3 regions of the Desulfitobacterium chlororespirans DSM 11544 genome follow, and region 3 is predicted to be linked to each of the others. Evidence: riboswitches for the same ligand, from Rfam matches in the RefSeq annotation. Region 3 holds a riboswitch; each other region holds the start of a gene.
What was found. A riboswitch is a leader RNA that binds a small molecule or an ion and turns the genes downstream of it on or off. The one in region 3 is predicted to bind cyclic di-GMP.
Positions count from the first base shown of each region.

Region 1: it holds a riboswitch for cyclic di-GMP, as region 3 does, so the genes downstream of both, BUA14_RS17095 (methyl-accepting chemotaxis protein) here and BUA14_RS14905 (Na+/H+ antiporter NhaA) in region 3, are expected to answer to the same signal.
Region 2: it holds a riboswitch for cyclic di-GMP, as region 3 does, so the genes downstream of both, BUA14_RS06145 (HD-GYP domain-containing protein) here and BUA14_RS14905 (Na+/H+ antiporter NhaA) in region 3, are expected to answer to the same signal.

Region 1 is NZ_FRDN01000010.1:261,459-265,693, forward strand. Features, by position in the region: gene BUA14_RS17085 (helix-turn-helix transcriptional regulator) at 1-294, opposite strand, end outside; gene BUA14_RS17090 (MFS transporter) at 835-2,025, shown strand; cyclic di-GMP riboswitch class I at 2,373-2,457, shown strand; gene BUA14_RS17095 (methyl-accepting chemotaxis protein) at 2,614-4,235, shown strand, end outside.
Region 2 is NZ_FRDN01000005.1:63,724-67,958, reverse strand. Features, by position in the region: gene fdhD (formate dehydrogenase accessory sulfurtransferase FdhD) at 1-532, opposite strand, end outside; gene BUA14_RS06155 (CBS domain-containing protein) at 795-1,244, shown strand; gene BUA14_RS06150 (MBL fold metallo-hydrolase) at 1,337-2,308, opposite strand; cyclic di-GMP riboswitch class I at 2,523-2,610, shown strand; gene BUA14_RS06145 (HD-GYP domain-containing protein) at 2,716-3,777, shown strand; gene BUA14_RS06140 (catalase) at 3,940-4,235, opposite strand, start outside.
Region 3 is NZ_FRDN01000009.1:99,891-104,125, forward strand. Features, by position in the region: gene aroF (3-deoxy-7-phosphoheptulonate synthase) at 1-288, opposite strand, end outside; gene aroH (chorismate mutase) at 370-735, opposite strand; gene BUA14_RS14900 (HutP family protein) at 753-1,181, opposite strand; gene BUA14_RS14905 (Na+/H+ antiporter NhaA) at 1,549-2,718, opposite strand; cyclic di-GMP riboswitch class I at 2,887-2,981, opposite strand; gene BUA14_RS14910 (hypothetical protein) at 3,130-3,699, opposite strand; gene BUA14_RS14915 (BaiN/RdsA family NAD(P)/FAD-dependent oxidoreductase) at 3,792-4,235, opposite strand, start outside.

The sequences.
Region 1 (4,235 bases), on a different contig from region 3:
ATTTTTTCCTTTTATAAAAAAAGTGGAAGAGACTAGAATCTTATTATCCTTGGTACGGCCGTGATTTACAATGTAATCTTGTTCTTTATAATATTCTCCCTTAATAAGCTTCAGAGCAAGGTCGGTCATAGGTCCGCCTAATTTTCTTCCACTAATATGCTCGTTGGCAATTGCAATAATAGACTCATCAGGGTTTGATGCATCATGGAGAACGATTTCATAATTACCTCCGCATACTTTACCAAAAAACTGAACTAAGGGTATATATGATTCCAAAATCTGCTTGTTATTCATCGGTTCCTCCATTAATTAATATCATTGATAAAGCCAAACTTCATAATCATTTGTTTTAGCCTTACATATTCTTATAGTATAATTTATAACCAATATTTTACCATTACATTTACCCCATTACAATAAACTTCCGCAGTCTACTAATAACTCTGTTTACTATTGATTCTTTTATTTAGAAGACAAAAACTGTTTCCAACCATTATGCTGTCACTGCTGTGAGAAAAAAATCTCTATAACATTTCTCCAAGGTTCTTGAACATAGAATAGTTCATAAAGATACTGTTCCGGGAATATTGTCCACTTTTTACTGATTCTCCGCCCAACGTTTTCTTCGATTCGTTGTACGAGCCCTTCCACATCGGGATTCATAACAGCAAAGTGAAAATCATCCTGGGAGAATCATTATGTCGAACATTCCTTCACTTCCTTTCCTAGGTTGCACATTGAAAGCATTATTTTCCCATGCTATAATGCTTTTGCGGTTTATTTGCTAAAGCGCTTGAGAAATGCGTCAGAGGATTTTGAAAGGTTCGGCTTATTATGGAAGAAAAACATAGTGATGGTGACCGGGACTTTAAGCTGTTTTTGCTGGCAGGATTGTTCGCCGGGATCGGCGCAGGTATTAATACATCCATATTCAACAACTATTTAAACGATATATTCATGCTTTCCGAGAGTGTCAGAGGTTTCCTCGAGGTGCCCCGGGAAGCGCCGGGTTTCTTTATCATGCTGGTTCTGGCGGTTTTAAGTTTTGCCGGGGATGTGCGGATTGCCATGCTCGGCATGGCCGCGGCAGGATTGGGGATGCTGGGGCTGGGCCTTTTGTCTCCCACCTTCGCGGTTATGATCATTTGGATGATGATGTACAGCCTCGGCACACATATGGTCATGCCTGTCACGCCATCCATCGGCATGTCCCTGTCCAAACTGGAGTCTTTCGGCGCCAGGCTTGGAACGATCAGCGCCTTCGGTCTGTTCGGCAGTATTATCGCCTACGTTTTTGTCTTCCTGAGCTTTCATTTTCTGAATATGACCTATCAGATCGCCTTTATTATCGGTGCTGTTTTCTATGTGTTCGCTGCTTTGGCGGTGGGGCTGATGAAGAAGGGCGAACCGAAAGCCAGGAAAGTCAAATTTGTTTTTCGCAAACGCTACACCCTCTATTATGTCCTGGCCGGCGTCAGCGGAGCGCGGGCGCAGATTTTTTTGACGTTTGCCCCATGGGTCCTGATCAAGGTGTTTAATGTGCAACCTCAGATGTTTGCTATCCTGGGTATGATTGTCGCCTTTGTGAGTATTGGCACACGTAAAATAATTGGCCGCCTGATCGACGTCCGGGGGGAGCGATTCGTTCTGACGGTGGAGGCCGCTTTGTTGTTCGCCATCTGTCTTGGCTATGCGTTCTCAGCCGACATTTTCCCTGTCGGCATCGCTGCGGTGATTATCGCCGCCTGCTATGTCATCGATAATTCCATGTCTGCGGTGGAAATGGCGCGGTCGACATATTTACGGAAGATTGCCGTCGATCTTGATGATGTGACCCCAACGCTATCGACGGGGGTCAGTCTGCAGCATGTCGCCTCCATGGTCATTCCCGTTTTCGGCGGGCTTTTGTGGGCAGCTTTTGGATATCAGGCCGTCTTTATGGGCGCAGCCGTTATCGCTTTTCTCAATTTCATACTTTCACGCCGAATTAAGATAGAGCTTGATCCTGCCGCTAGGGCGGAGTAGCACACAGATATGTTCAGGAGCAGATAAGTAATAAGCCTTGAGTTACGTCAGATGAGCGTATCTTAAGGCTTTTATTATTCATCAAAAGACCTCTAGTTCATATTTCTCATAACATCTTCAATTTCGGCCCCTACAGCATAACAAAAACTGCCGGTGTCATCTCTAAAATTAAAAGATAAAAAAAGATGCCACCCACTGGCATTCTGATAGGTAAAAAATCACAAAAATTTTATTACTATTTGCGAATATAGATTTATTTTTAAATTACCTTTCAAATTGTAATACTTTGTAGTAGAATTGATTGAGGTAATACCTCATACAACATACCAATATAATCTTTAATTATATTGCGACAAAGGCAAACTTAGTGAAAACTAAGGACGCAAAGCTATGGGCCTTCCTGATCAAGCTGATGGCTGCCAAGCTACCGAACGCCTCTTTTTGCTGTCGCTAAATGAATGCGGCTTTTTTTATTGGTTTTTTCAGCCTAAACTTTATCCTTGGTGAGCTAGTTTAGCATACTTAGAAAATCTATAAAAAAGTAAGCTATTTAAATAAAATCATAAGATATTATAGGGAGGAATTAGTTTGAAACTCAAGACACGATTATTTTTAATGTTCTTAGCTACTAGTTTAATTCCACTGTTAATCTTTTCCGCCGTATCCATACCTTCTTTTATCTCAGATTCCCAACAGAGTACCTATCAGCTAAGTGAGGATAAAATAGCAATTGCTAAAGCTGAAATAAACGGGATGCTAGATAAAAATTTCAATACCCTACATATGGTCGCTAATCAACCGGCCATCCGCAATTTTGATTTACCTAATGCGAAAAATATTCTGCTGGATGCCGTTAAAGTCAACCCCGAACTTATTATTGCTCTTGATAATACTGAAGGACAACAAGTCGTTAAAAGTAATGATGATGCCTTAACCAACATCATTGAGCGAGATTTTTTTAAGCAGGCCATGAACGGGACTGAAGAGTATGTATCCGATATTATCGTCGCGAAGGCTACCGGTGCATTGATTGTCGTTATCGCTACACCTGTTCGTGATATGAATAATAACATTATCGGAGTTCTTCAAGCGAACATACAACTCGCTCAGCTCAGTGACTTTGTCACAGAGCTTTCAGAAGGCGGTTCAAACGTCTATGTGCTTTCCAGGCAAGGGACAGTATTAGCCCATCCCCATATCGAATATGTTCAAAACCAAGAAGATTTCAGCTCTTTAGAATTTGTGCAAACAGGTTTTACCGGACAGGACATGACCATGCAAGGGGCAAATATTCAAGGTGAAGAGGTTATTGTCAGCCATGCTTTGCACGAACAGGCGGGCTGGCTAATCGCTGTGGAAACCCCTGTTTCGGTGGCGATGGCTTCCGCTAATAAACTCCTGTACATCTCAATCGGCTTGCTTTTTACTGTGAGCATTATTGTCGGCTTATTCGGCTTTATCTTTGCCAAACGATTTACGGAGCCCCTCGTCAAGTTATCCTCTGTTGTCGAAACAATTGCAAGCGGAGATTTGACAGACTTTGAGGTTGAAATCAAGTCAAAAGATGAAATAGGCCGACTTTATCATAGTCTTAAGACAATGACCCACAACTTAAGGGGACTGGTAGTCAACATTCAAGAGGTTGCCTCGGCTTTAGCATCTCATTCCGTGCAATTATCGTCAACAACTGAGGAAACCACGGAGAGCTTAACCCAAGTCGTTACAACGATAAACGAAATAGCTCAGGGCAATAGCAATCAGGCTTTAATGATTCAGGGTTCAACAGATGCGATTGCTACGGTTAATCATATCGTCGGCGAAGCTACGCAAAAAACAGAGGTTGGTGCAGACAAGGCCAAAGAATCCTTAGAGCTTGCTAAAGAAGGTCAAAAGGCTCTTGAACGCCAAAGTCAAAAAATAGAAGAAAACAACAAGTATTCGGACACTGTCGGTCAATCGATACTTCAACTGGCTACAATGGCCGATGAGATTCGCAACATGATCGGCGCCATTAACAGTATCGCCGAACAAACCAATCTACTTGCTTTAAATGCTTCGATTGAAGCAGCCCGCGCTGGTGATGCCGGGCGAGGATTTGCCGTCGTAGCCGAAGAAATCCGCAAACTTGCTGAGCAGTCCAGTAATTCCACTAAGAGAATTGAAGATATTGTCAATAGCATTAATGGCAAGGTTAATGAAGCCGTTAATAA
Region 2 (4,235 bases), on a different contig from region 3:
CGATATCCACAGCACAATAATCCAACGAACCTTGGGAAGCTAAAGCCCCTCCATGAACTCCTCCGGTAAGATGAAACAGTTCTGAATTGTCTTCCAACAAATTGATATAGTGGCTGACTTCCTGGGCGGTAATGGTGTGCCGGCTCTCTACTTTCTGAGCCAATCGGGCGTCATTAGCAAAATAAAAGGCACTTTTCCCTTTACCGCAGCAAGAAGTGAGATAACGTTTCAGAAAAAGGTCTTCACTAAGGGTTTGCTCCACTGTCGTTTCCACCCACACGAGCCCTTCCCTTTTATCCAAGGTAATCTTCTTTATCTGATCAGGATCTTCGATGATCCCTTCCGAACAGAGAAAGCCTATGACCAATTCTCTCTCCTGAGTAGGCGTACAAACCATGGTCGCAAATTCTTTGCCATTAATAAAGACTGTGAGGGCCTTTTCGATGGCAACCAGCTCGTTGACCACTTCTTTATCGGTTCCTATAATTTTGATGACCTGAGTTTCTGTAGTGCTAGCTAAATGGCTACTCATGTCATTCTCCCTCCTGCAAAAATCTTTCCATCCTCGTTTAGGTCATCTTCTATTCTATTATACGACCTAACAGACAACTTTACCTTTTTGCACTTTTATTCTTTTGCGGTAATCTTTCAACTTCTCTGAAAAATACTGAACATCAAGGAAGGTCATTTCCTTTTTTTCCAAATTGCCTCATTTCTTCTTGTCAAAATCATGGTATACTAGGATTAAATTCAGACAAAATATGTTCCAAGGTAATCACAAGGGGGTATTGGCAATGAAGGTCCAGGATATTATGCAAACCAATGTTATTACAATTTCGCCGAATACGGAAATTAAGGAAATCGCTAAGCTGCTATGTGACCATCATATTTCCGGAGTCCCGGTCATCGACCTTTTCGGCAATTTAATCGGTATTGTCAGCGAAGGCGATCTGCTGCATAAGGAGACCCATCCTCGGGTTCCTGACGCGGTAGGATTCCTGGGTGCTCTGATCTATTACCGAGGTGTCAAACAATATGAATCTGATCTAAAGAAATTGGTTGCCCTCAAAGCCTCGGAAATAATGACTCATGAGGTTATAACTCTCGAAAAAGACGCTGCTATTGAGGAAGCTGCCTCTCTCATGATTAATCACAATGTGAAACGGTTACCCATCATGGAAAACGGCAAAATGGTCGGAATCATCACCAGAAAAGATGTCATTAAGGTTCTGATTGAAGAGTAGCCGTTCTTTGCCCAATTACATAGCCCAGGCACAACAAGCAGCCCGCCGCTTCCTTTGGGGACCCGGCGGGCTGACTTTATCACTGCCAGAAGTCATGGATTAACCAATTCATAATAATGCTTTCCCTCGGAATTCACTCGCTGGGCCTCTCCTTTGTACACCAGATGCTCCAGATGAGCCATGGCCTCACCTGAGGCAAACCACTTCTGAGTAAGGGGAAAATCATTCCAGCTCTTATAGCTCAAATCCCAATGCATTCTTGCTGCTGTCTCTATGACTGATTTTTGGCCATCACGCAGAATTCCGGTGATTTCCTCAAGTCGTTCCTGGTGATGAACGATCAATTCATCAATCCGTTGCCGATGGTCTTGAATAAGGCTGCGATGAGACGGAAACACCCAGTCAATGTCAAACCGGCGAATTTTGTTCAGGCTCTCCATGAAATTCCCCAGGCTATCGATTTTGTAATGCCAGAAAGTAATATTCGGGGTAATTTCATTAAGGATATGATCCCCGCCCAAAAACAGCTTATGCTTTCTTTCGTATAAACCGATATGTCCGGGGCTATGGCCTGGAATATCGATCACTTCAAACTGATAGGGACCCACTTCTAAACAGTCTCCTTCTTGCAATGGGGTGTATGCAAAGGGTTCCTTGGGGGCTATGTCGAAGGCCTCAATCTCTTTCATGCCGATTCCCTGGTTCAAATTAAGACCCTCACTCAGATGCCCCAGCACCTGTTCAGGAGAGGTTCTGAAATTATTCAGCAGGATACCGTCTTTCTTTCCGATATAGACCTTACACCCTTGTTTCCACAGATAGTCAGCCAACCCGGAATGGTCCACATGCATATGGGTCAGCACCAAATCTGTCCGTTTCAGGTTAATGTCTGACGCTGTAATTCCTTCCATCAGGGCATTCCTGCACTCTTCCCTGTTAAACCCTGTATCCACAATCAAGGAACGGCCTTCAGAGGGGATGATATAGCTATTTAATGCCTTCAGTGGGTTTTTCGGCAAGGGTATTTCATTCAAGTAAATCTGGGGATAGACTTCCCGAATCATTCTTTTCACCTCAATATCTAAAAAATAAACTATTCTGATTATTCTAACACAAATATCCTGTGATTCATAGGCAACGCTCTACTCTACCCTCTCAAAAATTCTCCAACTGTTGGGGGAGAAGATGTTGTGAAGCTAAAACTTAGCCCTTATAATAGAATGGATGATAAATCCTTATGCCTTGGATACCTAAAATTGCATAGCCTATAATTTAGTGATTCGACAATAGCAAACCTGGCGAAAGCCAGGGACGCAAAGCTATGGGTCTTCCTGGATATACTCCTGATGATCGCCAAGCTACCGAAGCCTTAAGCTTTAAACACCTTTGTCGCCAGTTCACATGGCGACTTTAATTTTATACTGCTTTTATATATTTTTTTATAAGATAAGTTTGAAAGGAAGAGCGTTCAATGCGTCAGTTAAGCATAAACAGGCTTAAGGAAGGGGATATTCTGGGGCGAACGATCTATGCCAATGATGGCCGTGTACTCCTGGGGAAAGGGATGGCTCTGACCAAATCCTATATAGACCGTTTAAAAACCCTTGGCATCAACATTCTCTATATTGACGATGAGGTAAGCAAGGATATCATCGTAGAGGATATTATCTCTGAGGAGCACCGGCGGGAGGCCATGGCCTCCCTGGATAATGCTGTGCAGGCTGTGAAAGTAGGAAAAGATTTTGACGGTTTTAATGTAAAGAAGAACATTGACAATATTATTCAGGATATCCTTTTCCAAAAGGATATCTTCATCGGCTTAACGGATATGAGAACTTACGATAATCAGATTTTTGCCCATTCCGTCAATGTTTGCGTTCTCTCCATCGTACTGGGTAAGGCCCTGGGCCTGGATCGGGAAAATCTTGAAGGGCTGGCCATCGGTGCCTTGTTCCATGATATTGGCACTGTGAAATTGCCCAAGAAGCTCTTAAGCAAGCGAGAACCCTTTACTCCCAAGGAAGCAGCTCTTTACCAAACTCACACCAATCACGGTTTCGATATCCTCCGAACAAAACGGGAGCTGAATTTGTTGAGTGCCCATATTGCTTTCCAGCACCATGAGCGTCTCAATGGCAACGGCTATCCTCGTAAGCTCGAGGGAGACGCCATTCACCAGTGGGCTCAGATTGTCGGCATTGCTAATTTCTATGATAATTTAGTGAATGACGGTCCAGGACATACCCACATCCCGCCTTATGAGGCCTGCGAAATTCTTATGGGCAGTGCTGAAAAGTTTTTCCCTAAGAATCTCGTGATTACTTTTCTTAAGCATATTGCCGCGTATCCTACAGGCTGTACCGTTAAACTGAGTACCGGAGAAACAGGTATTGTCGTTGATCAAAATAAGAGTCTGCCGATGCGTCCCATCATCAGGGTTTTGGTAGCCGATCAAACCCTCTCCCGTGTTCAAGCAAAAGAATACAATCTCGTCGAGGAACGGACCCTTTTTATCGAATCCATTCTGGAGTAATACTTCTCCGGCGTTTTAGCCTTACCATTATCATATTGCCCTGTACTCTATAGGATAAGAAACCGAGGCGGCGGCCTCGGTCCTTTTATTGTCCTTTATCGGCATCTGTCCGAAAGAAACGACCGTTCCCCGGTGGAATACCGAGAAACGGTCTCATCTGAATTAAACCATAGCAGGATAAAGAAAGCTTGGACGGTTCCAGAATCTCTGCTTGGCCATTGCCTTGATAAATCTGCTGGCAAACTCCGAATCTGAATCCGTGACGATCCCCTCATCAGCCGATAAACCCAGCGGTTCCAGTACAGCATCACCCTTTTGAATGATGCCGATAGGTTTGAAATGGTTGTATATATCCGTTGTGAATTTCTGTGCTGTATATGTAAAATATGGGGTGATATTGCCGCTTCCCACGATAAGTATCCCGTCATAGACAAGTGGGGAACCCGTTAAAAAGCTGT
Region 3 (4,235 bases):
GTGAATTTCTTCGCCGCCGATCTCGTGATCGCCGATCTTGATAATGGTATTCCCGCTCTGGAATTCACGGCTGACAAGCTTGTAGGGTGCCAGAATCGGAACCACTTTTTCTACCCAAGGCAGGGCTTCCAGATCCAGAGCTTTCAACCGGGAGCGATCCCCTACGGCACCGATGATGATCTTCTCCACCCCTTGAGACAGGTGAATTTTGAATCCCTCCTGGCTTAAACGCTCATTGATTTCCTGAACTTCCGCCTCACCGGCTCCACGCTTTAATACAATAATCATAATGTTCCACTCCTTAACTACCATCCTACATTTTTTATACTACTCACCGGCAAGGCGAGCAAAATCTGCCCTAATACAACTCTACTCAACAAGATCTCTGCGTAAATTAACGGCATCCCTTAGATAAACCGGATGAATTTCTTCCTGGGTCAAAGCAGACTCCACATGAAGCAGCACGCGGATACACATAGGCAGCGAACCCGGAACAGGAATTTCATTCAGGCAGATCATAGGGACCCGGTCCCAGCCCAGCTGGCGGGCGAAAGTCGCAGGGAATGCTGCATCAATATCCTTGGTCAGGGTGAAGATGGCACTGATAATATCCGTTGTTGCTAAAGAATTGCGCTTGATTATCTCCTGCAAAAGTTCTTGTGTCCCTGCACGGATGTGCTCAGCACTATTTTCTTGAATCGTAATAGCACCACGTATACCACGAACCCTTGTCACATTGGTTCACCTCCCTTTTAACCCTTGATTTCTTTCGGCGCCGCCCTATGTCCCAGGCCTACCGCCACCTCATCCAAGTGCAATAAGCCTACGCCGAAGAAGACCGCTACCGATAAATGTTCATCTCTTCTGGCAATGCCTATTTTTCCACCGATATTTAATCCCATGGCCTTTGGCATAATCTGGCTCAAAGCTTCCCGGGTAGCACCGGCAACGGCTCCTTCATCACCATGGGTTTCTTGAATGACCCCTTCCCGTTTCGCGGCAACAATGGCTCTTTCCACGATTTTTTTAATAGCTGTAAGATATTCGCCCCCATAATCCACCGCCACAGTACGAATGCCGTGGCGTCCAAAACCGTCCTTCAAGTGAACTTCCTCTTCACGGCTTTCCGCCATAGCCATCCGCATCGCCGCCATAGCAATTTTCTTACTTTCAGCAACCATTTTATTCCTTCCTTTCCCCAAAGGGATTCCTTGGCTTAGATTAACCCATCCTTAATAGTACTACACTATGTGCTTTAAGCACATTAGGACATTTTGCCTAAAAAAGAAAACAAAAAAGACACCTACGGTGTCTAATTCTCTAAATCACCGTCCTACCATCCTTCCTTTATTCAATTTAGGTGTAAAAAATAGAAAACCACAACCGTCCTACACTATGCCCTACACCAGCTGTCGGATTAGATATTAAATTGTATTATATAATGCATCGGGATCATTTTCAACCTATTTATCAATAACTCTATTTGGTAATCGACCGAGGCAAGAAAAAGCAGGCCCATCTTCCCAGAGGACCTGCGTCAACCATTCCTTAAGCCTGATTGTCTTTGACTTTCTTGATTCTAAGCACTTTACCCGCGGCAAAAGCAATGACTGCCGCAACTGCACTGAACAGTGCTCCCATCTTTGCTGCTCCCTGCAGGCCCGGCTCCATAAAGGCTACACCTGAGACGAATAAGGCGACGGTAAGTCCCATAGCCGCTACCACACCTGCCACAAAGAGCTCTTTATACCCCATGCCTTTGGGGAAAGGAAAACCGATGACTGTAGCCCAAGACCCCATGAGGAATATTCCTATGGTCTTTCCGCCGATGAGGGCGGTGAAAACGAGCCAAGTGAGGGTGTTGATTTCTGAGAATTCCACCCCGGCATTGGTTAAGCCAAATAAAAGCAGGCCAAAGTCCACGAAGATTTTCCACTCATGCTCAAATGTTTTCAGGGTGGAATGATCCTGGGGATCATCTTCAAATAAGCCGAATTCCTCCCGGGGAGGATGGGGCAGAAAAGGAACAATAAACACCAGAGCCAAAGCCGGGTGAATATGCGCCAGATAAAGACCGGCCCAGCTCAGCATTCCCCCCAAGACGATATAAGGCCAGTAGCTCTGAACATTTTTGCGTCTAAGCAGATAAGCAACCAGCATCCCCGCCGCAGTGAGCAATAACCAGATCGGCGCCACCGGGTTGGCGGGATCAGGGTAGAAGCAGGCAATAATCATCAGACCGATGCCATCATCGACAATAGCCAGGAGCAGCAAGAAAGAGACCGCAGCATGCTGAGCTCCAAACACTACCCTGGCCACCAGCCAGGCTAAGGCGATATCGGTGGCTGTAGGGATACCCCAGCCTCTGGCAAACTCAGGACTCCCGATCAGGGCATTTAAACCAATAAATACAACGGCTGGGCCCAAAACTCCGCCAAGGGTGGCCATTAGAGGATTGATCGCCCTTTTAAGGGGATTTAAACTTCCTCCGGGCAGCAGGCTTTGGGTAATTTCTATCGCAGCCATGGCAAAAAAGAACACCATAAAGATATCATTAACAAAGAAATGGAGGGATATATGGCCCACAATTTCATTGTGAACAAAATGATGGTAGTTCTCCGGTGCTGAATTAGCCCACACAAGGGCGATAAGGACACCTAGGATTAAGGGTATTGAAAACTCCTGTAAAAAATTGAGCGTCTTTTTCTGGGTACTCACTGGCCTTCCTCCTCAAGTAAAATAATGGGTACATGTTAGTTTATATTTTCACGCCTTACAAAAGGCGCAATTACCAAAGTCTCGTCCAGCCTCCCCCATAGGGCAAAAAAGCACACAAAAAAAAGAGTAGTCCAAAAAGGAACTACTCTCCCCTAAGAAGTTCTAACTACTTGCAGCCTGGCGATCCTAGCCGGTCTTGTGCAACGACCTTAGACCCATAGCTTTAGCGTCCTCTGCTTTCGCAAAGTTTGCCCCAACCATTAATGATATATAATCTTTAGATACTTTAATATAGCATAGCTAAACCGCCCCAGGCAATAAAACGGGGTAAATTTCTACAAATCTCTTATTCGGCAGATATTATAATTGCGTACTGAACAAGACCACATCTCTCTATTATTTACCTATACTTCAGCGCCCGACTCTTAAGGTTTGACTATTATGCTCGATGATTAGGGTCTGATTAAGCCGCGGCTCTGTCAGGGCTGAATCTTTCTTAATCACCTGGATGCGAACAATAGCGGAGACATTGGTTCCATCCAACTGAATTACTCCTGTTTGAACAGGAATCTCCAACTCTCCCCGGGCCAACGTTCCCAGAGTTTTGCCATTTTGGATCACGCGAACCGGAGCAGCGGGGACCGCCTTGAGGGTGATCAGAGCTGTTTGGGGAGTCGTTTCCTGAATCAGGTTCGGGGTAACCGTACTTGACACCGGTGTACTGTCCAAGGAAGGGGCTTCTATGTTCTGAGCCACGGAAATATAGTAACCTACAGGATCTTTGGCCAGCCCTAAGGCCATCTGAGCTAAAACCAAGAAGACAGCAGAGAGAACCACTGCCCGAATAATAACCTTCTCGAATCTAAGCAAGCCCGCCGAAGCACTGGGCCGATAGCTTTTGACACGGGGTGCGCTTCTTACGGAACGAGGAATAAACCCACTCCGTTTTTTATACTTACCAAAAAATTGCCAGCGACGCATAAACTTCACCTCATCACCAGTTTATGCAACCTTAGCGGAACTAAGACATGATTCTTATCTTAGAATGTGCAGATTCTAGGTGTTACAGAGTACTACTCATCGACTAAAGCGTGTTCCCCTGCTCCCCGGCCGGCCCGGTACCCCATAGCAAAAGCTGCCTGCAAGTTATATCCACCCGTCACTCCGTCCACATCCACTACTTCTCCGGCCCAATAAAGACCCTTGATCTTTTTGGAAGCCATGGTCTTGGGATCGATTTCTTTGACATCCACTCCTCCAGCGGTCACGATAGCCGCAGCTAAAGGCAGAGTCTCCTTGATGGTTAAAGGAAGCTCCTGCAGCAAATGGACCAGGTGCTTTCTCTCTTCTTTACTGATACTATTGACCACTTTCTCGGGGGGAATCCGGGACCATTGGATCATTAGGGGAATTAAGCTTTTGGGAAGGAGCTCATCCAGTGAGTTCTTAAATTGCTTATTTAAATATTTCTTAAAATCTCTCTGCACTCTCTGATCCAATTGCTCGGCCGTTAAGGC